2 regions of the Pseudomonas sp. Irchel s3b5 genome follow, and region 2 is predicted to be linked to the other one. Evidence: predicted binding sites of a transcription regulator. Region 2 holds the regulator's gene; the other holds the start of a gene.
The links. The regulator sigma-54, encoded in region 2, starts transcription at its own class of promoters, with help from an activator protein. The targets are predictions, from matches to a motif close to ANTGGCATNNANNTTGCTNT.

Region 1: the regulator sigma-54 is predicted to act here: its motif matches at 3,325-3,344, upstream of glnA (glutamate--ammonia ligase).

Annotation. Positions count from the first base shown of each region.
Region 1 is NZ_FYDY01000003.1:253,145-259,495, reverse strand. It holds gene typA (translational GTPase TypA) at 1-1,516, opposite strand, end outside; gene thiI (tRNA uracil 4-sulfurtransferase ThiI) at 1,656-3,110, opposite strand; gene glnA (glutamate--ammonia ligase) at 3,443-4,849, shown strand; gene CKW15_RS05125 (DUF4124 domain-containing protein) at 5,048-5,557, shown strand; gene glnL (nitrogen regulation protein NR(II)) at 5,831-6,351, shown strand, end outside.
Region 2 is NZ_FYDY01000007.1:123,536-129,886, forward strand. It holds gene CKW15_RS10450 (aspartate ammonia-lyase) at 1-178, shown strand, start outside; gene CKW15_RS10455 (hypothetical protein) at 207-635, shown strand; gene CKW15_RS10460 (superoxide dismutase) at 637-1,248, shown strand; gene CKW15_RS10465 (ZIP family metal transporter) at 1,278-2,171, shown strand; gene CKW15_RS10470 (HPr family phosphocarrier protein) at 2,340-2,612, opposite strand; gene rapZ (RNase adapter RapZ) at 2,628-3,485, opposite strand; gene ptsN (PTS IIA-like nitrogen regulatory protein PtsN) at 3,488-3,952, opposite strand; gene hpf (ribosome hibernation-promoting factor, HPF/YfiA family) at 3,965-4,273, opposite strand; gene CKW15_RS10490 (RNA polymerase factor sigma-54) at 4,348-5,841, opposite strand; gene lptB (LPS export ABC transporter ATP-binding protein) at 6,028-6,351, opposite strand, start outside.

The DNA of each region.
Region 1 (6,351 bases), on a different contig from region 2:
CCTGCAGGGTTTCCAGCGAGTAGGTCAGAGCCTTACCGGTAGCTACCGATACCAGCACGCCGTTCTGACGGCCGGACATGTCGCCGGACTTCATCGCGTCGTAACGGTCGAAGATCGAGGTCAGGATGCCGCCGCCGGAGGTCAGGGTCAGGAACTCGTTACGGAAACCGATCAGGCCACGGGCCGGGATGTTGTACTCAAGGCGCACACGGCCCTTGCCATCCGGAACCATGTTGGTCAGGTCGCCTTTACGCAGACCCATTTGCTCCATGATCGCGCCCTGGGATTCTTCCGGCAGGTCGATGGTCACGTTTTCGTACGGTTCGTGCTTGACGCCATCAACCATGCGGATGATCACTTCCGGACGACCAACGCCCATTTCGAAGCCTTCGCGACGCATGGTTTCGATCAGTACCGAGAGGTGCAGCTCACCACGGCCGGAAACCTTGAACTTGTCAGCCGAGTCGCCTTCTTCAACGCGCAGTGCAACGTTGTACAGCAGCTCTTTGTCCAGACGTTCCTTGATGTTACGGCTGGTCACGAACTTGCCTTCACGGCCGCAGAACGGCGAGTCGTTAACCTGGAAGGTCATCGAAACGGTTGGCTCGTCAACGGTCAGCGGCTTCATCGCTTCGACGTTCAGTGGGTCGCACAGAGTGTCGGAGATGAACAGCTGGTCGAAGCCGCTGATGCAGACGATGTCGCCGGCAGCTGCTTCTTCAACGTCGATGCGGTGCAGACCGTGGTGACCCATCAGCTTCAGGATACGACCGTTACGGCGCTTGCCGTCAGCGTCGATCGCCACAACCTGGGTGTTCGGCTTGACGCGACCACGAGCGATACGGCCAACGCCGATAACACCCAGGAAGCTGTTGTAGTCCAGTGCCGAGATTTGCATCTGGAACGGGCCATCGCGGTCGACTTTCGGCGCAGGTACGTCGTCGATGATCGACTGGTACAGCGGGGTCATGTCTTCAGCCATGTTGGTGTGTTCAAGACCAGCAATACCGTTCAGGGCCGAGGCGTAGACGACTTTGAAGTCCAGCTGTTCTTCGGTGGCACCCAGGTTGTCGAACAGGTCGAAGATCTGGTCCAGAACCCAGTCCGGACGCGCGCCTGGACGGTCAACCTTGTTGATTACCACGATTGGACGCAGGCCGGCTTCGAAAGCCTTCTTGGTCACGAAACGGGTTTGCGGCATAGGGCCGTCTTGAGCGTCAACCAGCAGCAGAACGGAGTCAACCATCGACATTACGCGTTCAACTTCGCCGCCGAAGTCGGCGTGGCCCGGGGTGTCCACGATGTTGATGTGGTAGCCGTTCCAGTTGATGGCGGTGTTTTTCGCCAGAATGGTAATACCGCGCTCTTTTTCCTGGTCGTTGGAGTCCATCACGCGCTCGTCGTTGAGCTCGTTGCGCTCCAGGGTGCCGGATTGACGCAAGAGTTTGTCTACCAGGGTGGTCTTACCATGGTCAACGTGAGCAATGATGGCGATGTTGCGTAGATTTTCGATCACTTGTGTATCTCGATCAGAGGATTCGGTGTGCTGACAAGTCTTGGCAGCGATTTACAGTAGAGTCAGGCCTTGCCGTTACAGCTTGACGGCAGAGTCGGGGGGCCGGTGACGCAGGCCACAGGCATACAGCCCCGGGCTCTTAGCTCGGTCGATAAACGCGCACATTGGCATGCCCCTCACTGAGCAAATGGTGGGCATGCAGGCGACTCATCACGCCTTTGTCGCAATAAAGCAGGTACTGGCGAGTAGGGTCCAGTTCCTTGAAACGAGCGTTCAGTGCATAAAACGGCATCGTTTGTACCTCGATGCCAGCCAGATCCAGCGGGTCGTCTTCAGCGGCATCCGGGTGACGGATATCGATGACGATCTGACCGGCCAGCGCCTCGCTGACTTCTTCAATTTGCAGATCCTGGCCCAATTCATCGATCACGCGATCGATCGGCACCAGTTTGGCATTCTCAAGCGCACGCTCGAGCACTGCCATGTCGAACTCTTTCTCTTCATGCTCGACGCGATGGCGTTTGGCTGCGGTCTTCGGATTGACCGAAATGACGCCACAGTACTCCGGCATGTGCCGGGCGAAATCGGCGGTGCCGATTTCGTTGGCCAGGTCGATGATGTCCTGCTTGTGGCTGGCGATCAGCGGGCGCAAGACCAGCTTCTCGGTCACACAGTCGATCACGTTCAGGTTCGGCAACGTCTGGCTCGACACCTGGGAGATCGCCTCACCCGTCACCAGCGCCTCGATTTGCAGTCGATCGGCAATTTGGGAGGAAGCGCGCAACATCATACGCTTCAATACTACGCCCATATGACTGTTATCGACTTTGCCGAGAATTTCGCCCAGGACTTCCTCGAACGGCACACTGACAAATAGCACGCGTTGAGAGCTGCCGTACTTCTTCCAGATGAAATGCGCGACTTCCATGACGCCCAGTTCGTGGGCCCGTCCGCCCAGGTTAAAGAAGCAGAAGTGGGCCATCAGGCCGCGGCGCATGATCTGGTAGGCCGCCACGGTGGAGTCGAAGCCACCGGACATCAGCACGAGCGTCTGCTCCAGTGCTCCCAGCGGATAACCGCCGATGCCGGTGTGCTGACTGTGGATCACAAACAACCGTTGGTCGCGAACTTCGATCCGGACTTCGATTTCCGGCTTTTTCAGGTCGATCCCGGCGGCACCACACTGACGGCGCAACTGGCTGCCGACATATTTTTCGATGTCTATGGAGCTAAATGGGTGCTTGCCGGCCCGTTTGCAACGCACCGAGAAAATCTTCCCGGCCAGCGCATCACCGTAGTGCTGCTTGCACTTTTCAACGATGTCGTCGAAATCGCCCAGCGGGTACTCATCGATCTGCAGGAAGTGCGCGATGCCCGGCATGCAGCTCAGGCGCTCGGTCATCTCCTTCAAGGCCTTGGGCTCGGTGACGCGGGTTTCCAGCTCGAGGTTGTCCCACACGCCGTTCACCACCACGGCCGGGTCCAGATCGCGGAGCACGGCACGGATGTTCTTGGCCAATTGACGGATGAAACGCATCCGTACCGGGCGGCTCTTGATGGTGATCTCGGGGAAGACTTTTACGATTAATTTCATGGAAACAGCGCGCGCATGGCCTGCCGAAAAAGGGGGGCGCGGATTATAGCGGAAATTGCTCAAGGTTTAACCAGTTAATGTGCAGAAGGTTTCGCGCGCACCAAAACAGGTCATTTGTTGAATTCGACGCTACATTAAAGGGCGCCATTTTCTGCTTTAACGCGTATAGAAGGCTTATAAGCGTGTTTTTGGGGCAAAAAACCCATGGTGGGGCACTGGCATGCAATTTGCTCCCTTGTGAGGCAGGTTGCCTTGGCAGAGTATTCGCGCCGGCATCACCCACATTCCAAGGGCTATCCATTACTAAGCCCGAAGCCACCCCGGAGGACACTATGTCGAAGTCGGTTCAACTCATCAAAGATCATGACGTCAAATGGATTGATCTGCGCTTCACGGACACCAAAGGCACTCAGCACCACGTGACCATGCCGGCTCGCGACGCGCTGGATGACGCTTTCTTCGAAGAAGGCAAAATGTTCGACGGTTCCTCCATCGCTGGCTGGAAAGGCATCGAAGCTTCCGACATGATCCTGATGCCGGACGACAGCACTGCCGTTCTCGACCCGTTCACCGAAGAGCCGACCCTGATCCTGGTCTGCGACATCATCGAACCTTCGAGCATGCAAGGCTACGACCGCGACCCACGTGCGATCGCCCGTCGCGCCGAAGAACACCTGAAAGCCACCGGTATCGGTGACACCGTATTCGCTGGTCCAGAGCCAGAGTTCTTCATCTTCGACCAAGTGAAGTTCAAGTCCGACATCTCCGGTTCCATGTTCAAGATCTACTCCGAACAAGGTTCGTGGATGTCCGACCAGGACGTAGAAGGCGGCAACAAGGGCCACCGTCCAGGCGTCAAAGGCGGCTACTTCCCGGTTCCGCCGTTCGACCACGACCACGAAATCCGTACCTCCATGTGCAACGCACTGGAAGAAATGGGCCTGACCGTCGAAGTTCACCACCACGAAGTGGCGACTGCCGGCCAGAACGAAATCGGCGTCAAGTTCAACACCCTGGTGAAGAAAGCCGACGAAACCCAGACCCTGAAGTACGTTGTCCACAACGTTGCTGACGCTTACGGCCGCACCGCGACCTTCATGCCTAAGCCTCTGTACGGCGACAACGGCTCGGGCATGCACGTGCACATGTCCATCTGGAAAGATGGCAAGAACACCTTCGCTGGCGAAGGTTATGCCGGCCTGTCCGACACCGCTCTGTACTTCATCGGCGGCATCATCAAGCACGGTAAGGCGCTGAACGGCTTCACCAACCCGGCCACCAACTCCTACAAGCGTCTGGTTCCAGGCTTCGAAGCGCCAGTGATGCTCGCCTACTCGGCTCGCAACCGCTCCGCTTCGATCCGTATTCCTTACGTGTCGAGCCCGAAAGCCCGCCGTATCGAAGCCCGCTTCCCGGATCCGGCTGCCAACCCATACTTGTGCTTCGCCGCACTGTTGATGGCTGGCCTGGACGGCATCCAGAACAAGATCCACCCTGGCGACGCTGCTGACAAAAACCTGTACGACCTGCCGCCTGAAGAGGCGAAAGAGATCCCACAAGTTTGCGGCAGCCTGAAAGAAGCCCTGGAAGAGCTGGACAAAGGTCGCGCGTTCCTGACCAAAGGCGGCGTGTTCTCCGACGACTTCATCGACGCTTACATCGCTCTGAAAAGCGAAGAAGAAATCAAAGTACGCACCTTCGTACACCCACTGGAATACGAGCTGTACTACAGCTGCTGATCCGGTAGCGCCGCAGCACGCGGCGTGACAAAAAAGAGGCCTCCTTCGGGAGGCCTTTTTTATTGCCAAATTTTCCTGTGGGCGCTTTTTCGGGTGTCTGGAGCATCTCGTTAAATCTTGCCCAAATGTTTTCGGCTTGGGATAACCACCCCGTCTGACCTATGCTGCAACCCAACGCTTTCGTTTCCGGTCGATTCCATGGGTCGTGGACTTCTCTTCATTCTGCTGCTGATCGCATTGCCCGCCACCGCGCAGATCTACAAGTACACGGATGCCAATGGCAACACCGCGTACAGCAATCAACCCCCGGATGGCGTGAAGACTCAAACGGTCGAACTGCCACCGCTCAATACCGTTGAACCCCAGGTCACGCCAACCTCCCCGGCGCCAACCCAAGCGAACAAACCACCCCCCAAGGCCTACGAGACACTGGAGCTCACCGGACTGCCCACCACCGAAGCCCTGCGCGCCAACAATGGCACGTTCACGGTGAATGTCTTGATCAACCCACGCCTGCAAGCTCCCCATCGGTTGCGTCTGCTGCTGGACAACCAACCTTACGGTCAGCCAAGCAATGTCCCGAGCCTGCAACTGGTCAACATTGATCGCGGAGAACACAGCCTGGCGGTACAGGTAATCGACGGCGAGACGCTCATCCAGCAAAGCCCTTCCATCACCTTCACCGTTCAGCGAGTGCACAAACGCTGAAGGCCTGCGCCAAGCTTTTCCTCGTTCCTGATACTTTTCTGACATCGCTCAGCTTTGCGCACTATATTGGTGCGAATGGTTGCACTACCGCCCAACTCCACCCCATTTTGGTTCGAAAGTACCCGCAAAAGCCGGCAGAACGCCACGCAACCGAGCGTTAAACGCCTGTTTCAGGCCTTTAGCGCTTCTTTTCGGAGCCTTGGTTTGGTTTTTGCATTTTGTCCGTATCAGCGCTTTATTCATGCGCGCGCCCTGCTCCAAAAGAGGTCCTGAATGACCATCAGTGACGCACTGCATCGTCTGCTACTCGACAACTTGACGACCGCCACCATTCTGCTCGACGCGGAACTGCGCCTTGAGTACATGAACCCGGCGGCGGAGATGCTGCTGGCCATCAGCGGCCAGCGAAGTCATGGGCAGTTCATCAGCGAACTGTTCACCGAATCCACCGAGGCGCTCAATTCCTTGCGTCAGGCCGTCGAGCAGGCGCATCCGTTCACCAAGCGCGAAGCCATGCTCACGGCCCTCACCGGCCAGACCCTGACCGTCGATTACGCGGTCACGCCGATTCTGAGCAATGGCGACACTTTGTTGCTGCTCGAAGTCCATCCCCGGGATCGCTTACTGCGCATCACCAAGGAAGAAGCACAACTCTCCAAACAGGAAACCAGCAAGATGCTGGTGCGCGGCCTCGCTCACGAAATCAAGAATCCACTGGGCGGGATTCGTGGCGCAGCGCAATTGCTGGCCCGTGAACTGCCGGAAGAAAGCCTGAAGGATTACACCAACGTCAT
Region 2 (6,351 bases):
GATTCTGGTGACGGCGCTCAATCCGATCATTGGTTACCAGAAAGCTGCCGAAATCGCCAAGCAAGCCTATCAGCAAGGTCGACCGGTCATCGACGTCGCGCTGGAGCACACCGACCTGTCGCGCAGCCAACTGGAAGAACTGCTCAACCCGGAAAAACTCACCGCTGGCGGCGTGTAAACCCCCGCTACCGCTTTGGAGGCACACCATGGAGCACTGGAAACGCACGATCGAGAGAGCCAATCGCTTTTTCATGCTGGGTGAACTGGTCGATGCCCGCGAGATGTACCTGCAGGCATTGGCCCTGGCCCAGGTGTTGTTCGAGCGCTGGGCGGATGCTGAAGAGGCGGTAGCAGCTTGCGTGATTTCCCATCACAACCTCGCGGACCTGCATCTGCGCCTCAACCAGCCGGAGGAAAGCGCCGAATACCTCTGCGCCATCCACCAGCGGCTGCTGCAGACCCTGCAGGATCCGCGTTTGTCACCGGCCTTGCGCGAAGCCGCGTTGCGCCAGAGCAGCAAGACTTATGTCGAGCTGCTGAATTTCATCAGCGATCACGGCGAGTACCCACGCACACATCGGTTGCTGCACATCGATGCTGCGAAGCCTGCGCCTCATCACCATGGAGTCCATTGAAATGGCTTTTACCCTGCCTGTCTTGCCGTACGCGTATGACGCCCTGGAACCGCACATCGATGCGCAGACCATGGAAATTCATTACACCAAGCATCACCAGACCTACATCAACAACCTCAACGCCGCCGTTGAAGGCACCGAGTTCGCCGAATGGCCGGTGGAAAAGCTGGTGGCTGCGGTGCAGCAATTGCCCGAGAAGCTCCGCGCTGCAGTGATCAACCAGGGCGGCGGTCATGCCAATCATTCGCTATTCTGGGAAGTCATGGCACCTCACGGCGGCGGAAAACCTGAAGGTGTACTGGCCAATGCCATCGAAGAGCAACTGGGCGGCCTGGACAGTTTCAAAGATGCTTTCACCAAAGCGGCATTGACTCGCTTCGGAAGCGGTTGGGCGTGGCTGAGCGTGACCCCGCAAAAGACGCTGGTGGTGGAAAGCAGTGGCAACCAGGACAGCCCCTTGATGAACGGCAACACGCCGATTCTTGGCCTGGATGTCTGGGAACATGCCTATTACTTGCAGTACCAGAACCGCCGCCCGGAATACATCAGTGCGTTTTACAACGTGATCAACTGGCCGGAAGTTGCTGCTCGCTATCAGGCCGCACTGGTTTAAGTCTTTTATAAAACTATCCAAGGCTGACTATGGGCACTGAAACATTGGCGACCGGCAGTGGACGGATGTTTCGTTACGCGTTTGGATCGTTGTTACTGCTGGCCGGCATGAGTTTGCTGGTTGCGCACGGGCTGGAATGGCTCGATCTGGAGCCGAAGCTGTCGCGGGCGTTGCAGGGCGGTGCGATCTGCGCCCTCGGCACAGCGCTTGGGGCGGTGCCGGTACTGGTGATCCGGCGCATGCCCCTGGCACTCAGCGATTCATTGCTGGGCTTCGGTGCCGGGGTCATGCTGGCGGCGACAGCGTTCTCGCTGATCGTGCCTGGCATTGCGGCGGCGGAAAAGCTAGGCATGAGTCCGTTTGCAGCCAGCGGCCTGATCAGTCTTGGCATCATGCTCGGCGCATTCGGCCTGTTTCTGGTGGATCGCAAAGTGTCAGGGGCATCGCCGGAAATGCTCAATGGTAGCGTCGAACATCCGATCATTCCGCCAAGGATCTGGTTGTTCGTGTTCGCGATCATTGCCCATAACATTCCCGAAGGCATGGCGGTGGGCGTTTCGGCCGGAGGTGGTATGCCGGATGCCGACAGTCTGGCGATGGGCATTGCCTTGCAGGATGTGCCGGAAGGGTTGGTGATTGCCTTGGTTCTGGCCGGTGCCGGCATGTCGCGGTTCAAGGCATTCCTGATCGGCGCTGCTTCAGGTCTGGTCGAGCCAGTTTTCGCACTGTTGTGCGCATGGCTGGTGAGTCTGGCCGAGTTGCTGCTGCCTTTGGGGTTGGCGCTGGCAGCGGGGGCGATGCTTTTGGTGGTCACTCACGAAATCATTCCCGAATCGCGCAGGCACGGCCACGACAAGCTGGCCAGCCTTGGATTGTTGATCGGGTTTTGTTTGATGATGGTGATGGATACGGCGTTGGCTTGATTTGCTGTGTGGCGAGGGAGCTTGCTCCCGTTCGGCTGCGAAGTAGTCGTGAAATCAGCACGCGCGGAGTATCTGGTGCATTGCGATGACAGGCGTTGGGGCCGCTTCGCGTCCCGGCGGGAGCAAGCTCCCTCGCCACAAAGTCACCGGGAAAGAATTCGGTAGCGGTTATTCGCCTTCGTCGAAGAAGTTGTTGATCAATGCCACCAGCGCGTCCAGCGCTTCCTGTTCCTGCTCGCCTTCCGTGCTCAAATGAATGGTGGTGCCCTTGCCAGCGGCGAGCATCATCATGGCCATGATACTTTTGCCGTCGACCATCGATTGGGGGGTGCGTCCGGCTCTGATCTGGCAAGGGAACTGGCCAGCAATACCGACGAATTTTGCAGAAGCGCGGGCATGCAAACCCAGCTTGTTGATGATTTCGATTTCCAGAGCAGGCATCGCGATGTGAATCCTTTAGCTGAGGTCGCGGTGGCGGACCTGGACGTTCTTCAGGGTTTGTTGCAGGGCTTTGCCCAAGCGTTCGGTCAGGTAGACGGAACGGTGATGTCCGCCAGTGCAACCAATGGCAATGGTCACGTAGGCGCGGTTACTGGCGGCAAAACGAGGGAGCCACTTTAGCAGGTATGTGGAAATGTCCTGGAACATCTCTTCGACATCTGGCTGTGCCGCCAGATAATCGGCAACCGGCTGATCGAGGCCGGATTGTTCTCTCAGTTCCGGCTTCCAGTAGGGATTGGGCAGGCAACGTACGTCGAACACCAGGTCAGCGTCTACCGGCATACCGCGCTTGAACCCGAACGACTCCACCAGAAATGCCGTGCCGGGTTCCGGCTGGTTCAAAAGGCGCAATTTGATCGAGTCGCGCAGTTGATACAAATTCAGGCTGGTGGTGTTTATCTTGAGGTCGGCGAGGTCGGCGATGGGGCCGAGCAAGACGCTTTCAACGTTGATTGCTTCGGCGAGCGAACGATTGGCGTTGCTCAGCGGGTGACGTCGACGGGTTTCGGAAAAGCGCTTGAGCAACGTTTCTTCATCGGCGTCCAGGTACAAAATATCGCACTGGATATGCCGGCCGCGGACTTCTTCGAGGAGATCGGGAAAACGTGAGAGATGACTGGGCAGGTTGCGTGCGTCAATGGACACGGCAACCAGCGGTTGAGACAGCTCAGTATGAACAAGTGCGCGCTCGGCAAGCTCCGGCAACAACCCGGCAGGGAGGTTGTCGATGCAATAGTATCCGTTGTCCTCGAGAACGGCGAGGGCGGTACTTTTACCTGAGCCGGAGCGACCGCTGACGATGATCAAACGCATGATTAATGACCGTTTTGCTCGTCCAGGACGACCTGGTACAAGGCTTCATTACTCGGGGCGCTGCGCAGTTTTTCGCGCACTTCCTTGCGGTCGAGCATGCTGGCGATCTGTCGTAACAGTTCCAGGTGAGCATCGGTGGCGGCTTCCGGGACCAACAGCACGAAGAGCAGGTCAACCGGGGCGCCATCAATAGCGTCGAAATCAATAGGTGCGTCCAGGTGCATCAAGGCACTGATGGGCGACACGCAACCTTTGAGGCGGCAGTGAGGAATGGCGATGCCGTTGCCAAAACCGGTAGAACCGAGTTTTTCACGGGCAATCAATGCCTCGAAGACATCTTGCATCTCCAGATCCGGCACTTCGCGATGGATGAGGTTGGCAATTTGTTCGAGGGCTTTCTTTTTACTGCCGCCCGGCACGTTCACCAAAGAACGGCCGGGGGTCAGGATGTTTTCAAGTCGGATCATGGGTTGGGAGTGTTAACGACCGGTTGCGCCCTGAAGGAGGCTCTGGGTCTTTTCCTTATGCTTTTTGAGTTGGCGATCCAGCTTGTCGGTGAGTGAGTCGATCGCCGCATACATGTCGTCATGCTCAGCGTTTGCGACCACTTCACTGCCGGGAATATGCAGGGTGGCTTCGATTTTCTGCTTCAGCTTCTCGACCGTCATCGTGACTTGCACGTTGGTGATCTTGTCGAAATGTCGCTCCAATCGTTCGAGTTTTTCGCCGATGTAGGTGCGAAGAGGTTCGGTCACTTCCAGTTGGTGTCCACTGATGTTGACTTGCATACAGCTTCTCCTTCGTTGCCAGTGCATAAAGCGGTAGATCAGATGATCTACCACTGGAACGCTGTGGCGTGGCTCTACATCAACCGCTTACGTTCGCTCGAAGGCGCGATCCCGAGGGATTCGCGGTACTTGGCGACGGTGCGGCGAGCCACCTGAATGCCTTGTGCCTCCAGTAAACCAGCGATCTTGCTGTCACTCAACGGCTTTTTCTGATTTTCCGCGGCAACCAGTTTTTTGATGATCGCGCGGATCGCCGTAGACGAGCATTCGCCGCCTTCGGAGGTACTGACGTGGCTGGAGAAAAAGTATTTCAGCTCATAGATACCCCGTGGGGTATGCATGAATTTCTGGGTGGTTACCCGTGAAATCGTCGACTCGTGCATGCCCACCGCTTCGGCAATGTCATGCAGGACCAATGGCTTCATGGCTTCGTCGCCGTACTCCAGAAAGCCGCGCTGGTGTTCGACGATCTGGGTAGCGACTTTCATCAGGGTTTCGTTGCGGCTCTGCAGGCTCTTGATGAACCAGCGGGCCTCCTGCAACTGATTGCGCATGAAGGTGTTGTCGGCGCTGGTGTCGGCGCGGCGTACGAAGCCTGCGTACTGGGCATTGACCCGAAGCCGAGGTACCGACTCCTGATTGAGTTCGACCAGCCAGCGCTCGTTGTCCTTGCGTACGATGACGTCAGGCACGACGTACTCGGCTTCGGTGGACTCGATTTGTGAACCGGGGCGCGGATTAAGGCTCTGGACCAGTTCGATCACCTGGCGCAGTTCGTCTTCCTTGAGCTTCATGCGACGCATGAGCTGGCTGTAATCTCGGCCGCCAAGCAAATCGATGTAGTCGGTGACCAGCCGTTTGGCTTCGGCCAGCCAAGGTGTTTTGGCAGGCAGCTGACGCAATTGCAGCAGCAGGCATTCGCCCAGGTTGCGGGCGCCGATGCCGGCCGGTTCGAATTGCTGGATGCGGTGCAGGACCGCTTCGATTTCGTCCAGCTCAATGTCCAGTTCCGGATCGAACGCTTCGAGGATTTCCTCAAGGGTTTCGTCCAGATAGCCCTGATTATTGATGCAATCGATCAGGGTGACGGCGATCAGGCGATCGGTGTCAGACATCGGCGCCAGGTTCAATTGCCACAGCAAATGGCTTTGCAGGCTTTCGCCGGCCGATGTGCGGGTAGTGAAATCCCACTCATCATCATCGTTGCTGGGCAGGCTGCTGGCGCTGGTCTGGTAAACGTCTTCCCAGGCGGTATCGACAGGGAGTTCGTTGGGGATGCGTTCGTTCCAGTCACCTTCCTCGAGGTTATCGACGGTCGGTGCGCTCTCCTGGTAGGAGGGTTCCTGGATATCGGTGTTGGGCTTTTGTTCGGTGTTGTCGGCCAAGGGGTCGGCGTTGTCGAAGTCGTCGCCTTCTTCCTGGCGTTCGAGCATCGGATTGGACTCCAGGGCCTCCTGGATTTCCTGTTGCAGGTCCAGGGTCGACAATTGGAGCAGGCGGATGGCCTGTTGCAGCTGAGGTGTCATCGTCAGCTGCTGGCCCATTCTCAAGACTAGCGATGGTTTCATGGCAGGGGCTTAACACCTTATTCGCCGGCGCACATGCGCCATCCACTACAGGGCGCCGAGGCGCCAAACTTAAGCAAGTTATATGCCTGAATCAGAGGCCTTTGCCTAGACCGCTGTAACAATAAAAACGAAAACCTTTGTCGATATGTCGGTCGGCGCCCGTGCGCAAACCAGCGAGCGCAGTCATTACAGGCGGAATTCGTGCCCCAGGTAAACTTCCTTGACCAGATCGTTGGCCAGGATCGTTTCTGCGTCACCTTCGGCAATCAGCTGGCCATCATTGACGATATAGGCCGTTTCGCAGATGTCCAGGGTTTCACGGACGTTGTGGTCGGTGATCAGTACGCCAATGCCTTTGGCCTTGAGGTGATAGATGATCTGTTTGATATCGCCCACCGAGATCGGGTCCACGCCGGCGAAGGGTTCATCGAGGAGAATGAATTTCGGATTGGTGGCCAGTGCGCGGGCGATTTCCACGCGGCGACGTTCACCGCCGGACAGGCTCATGCC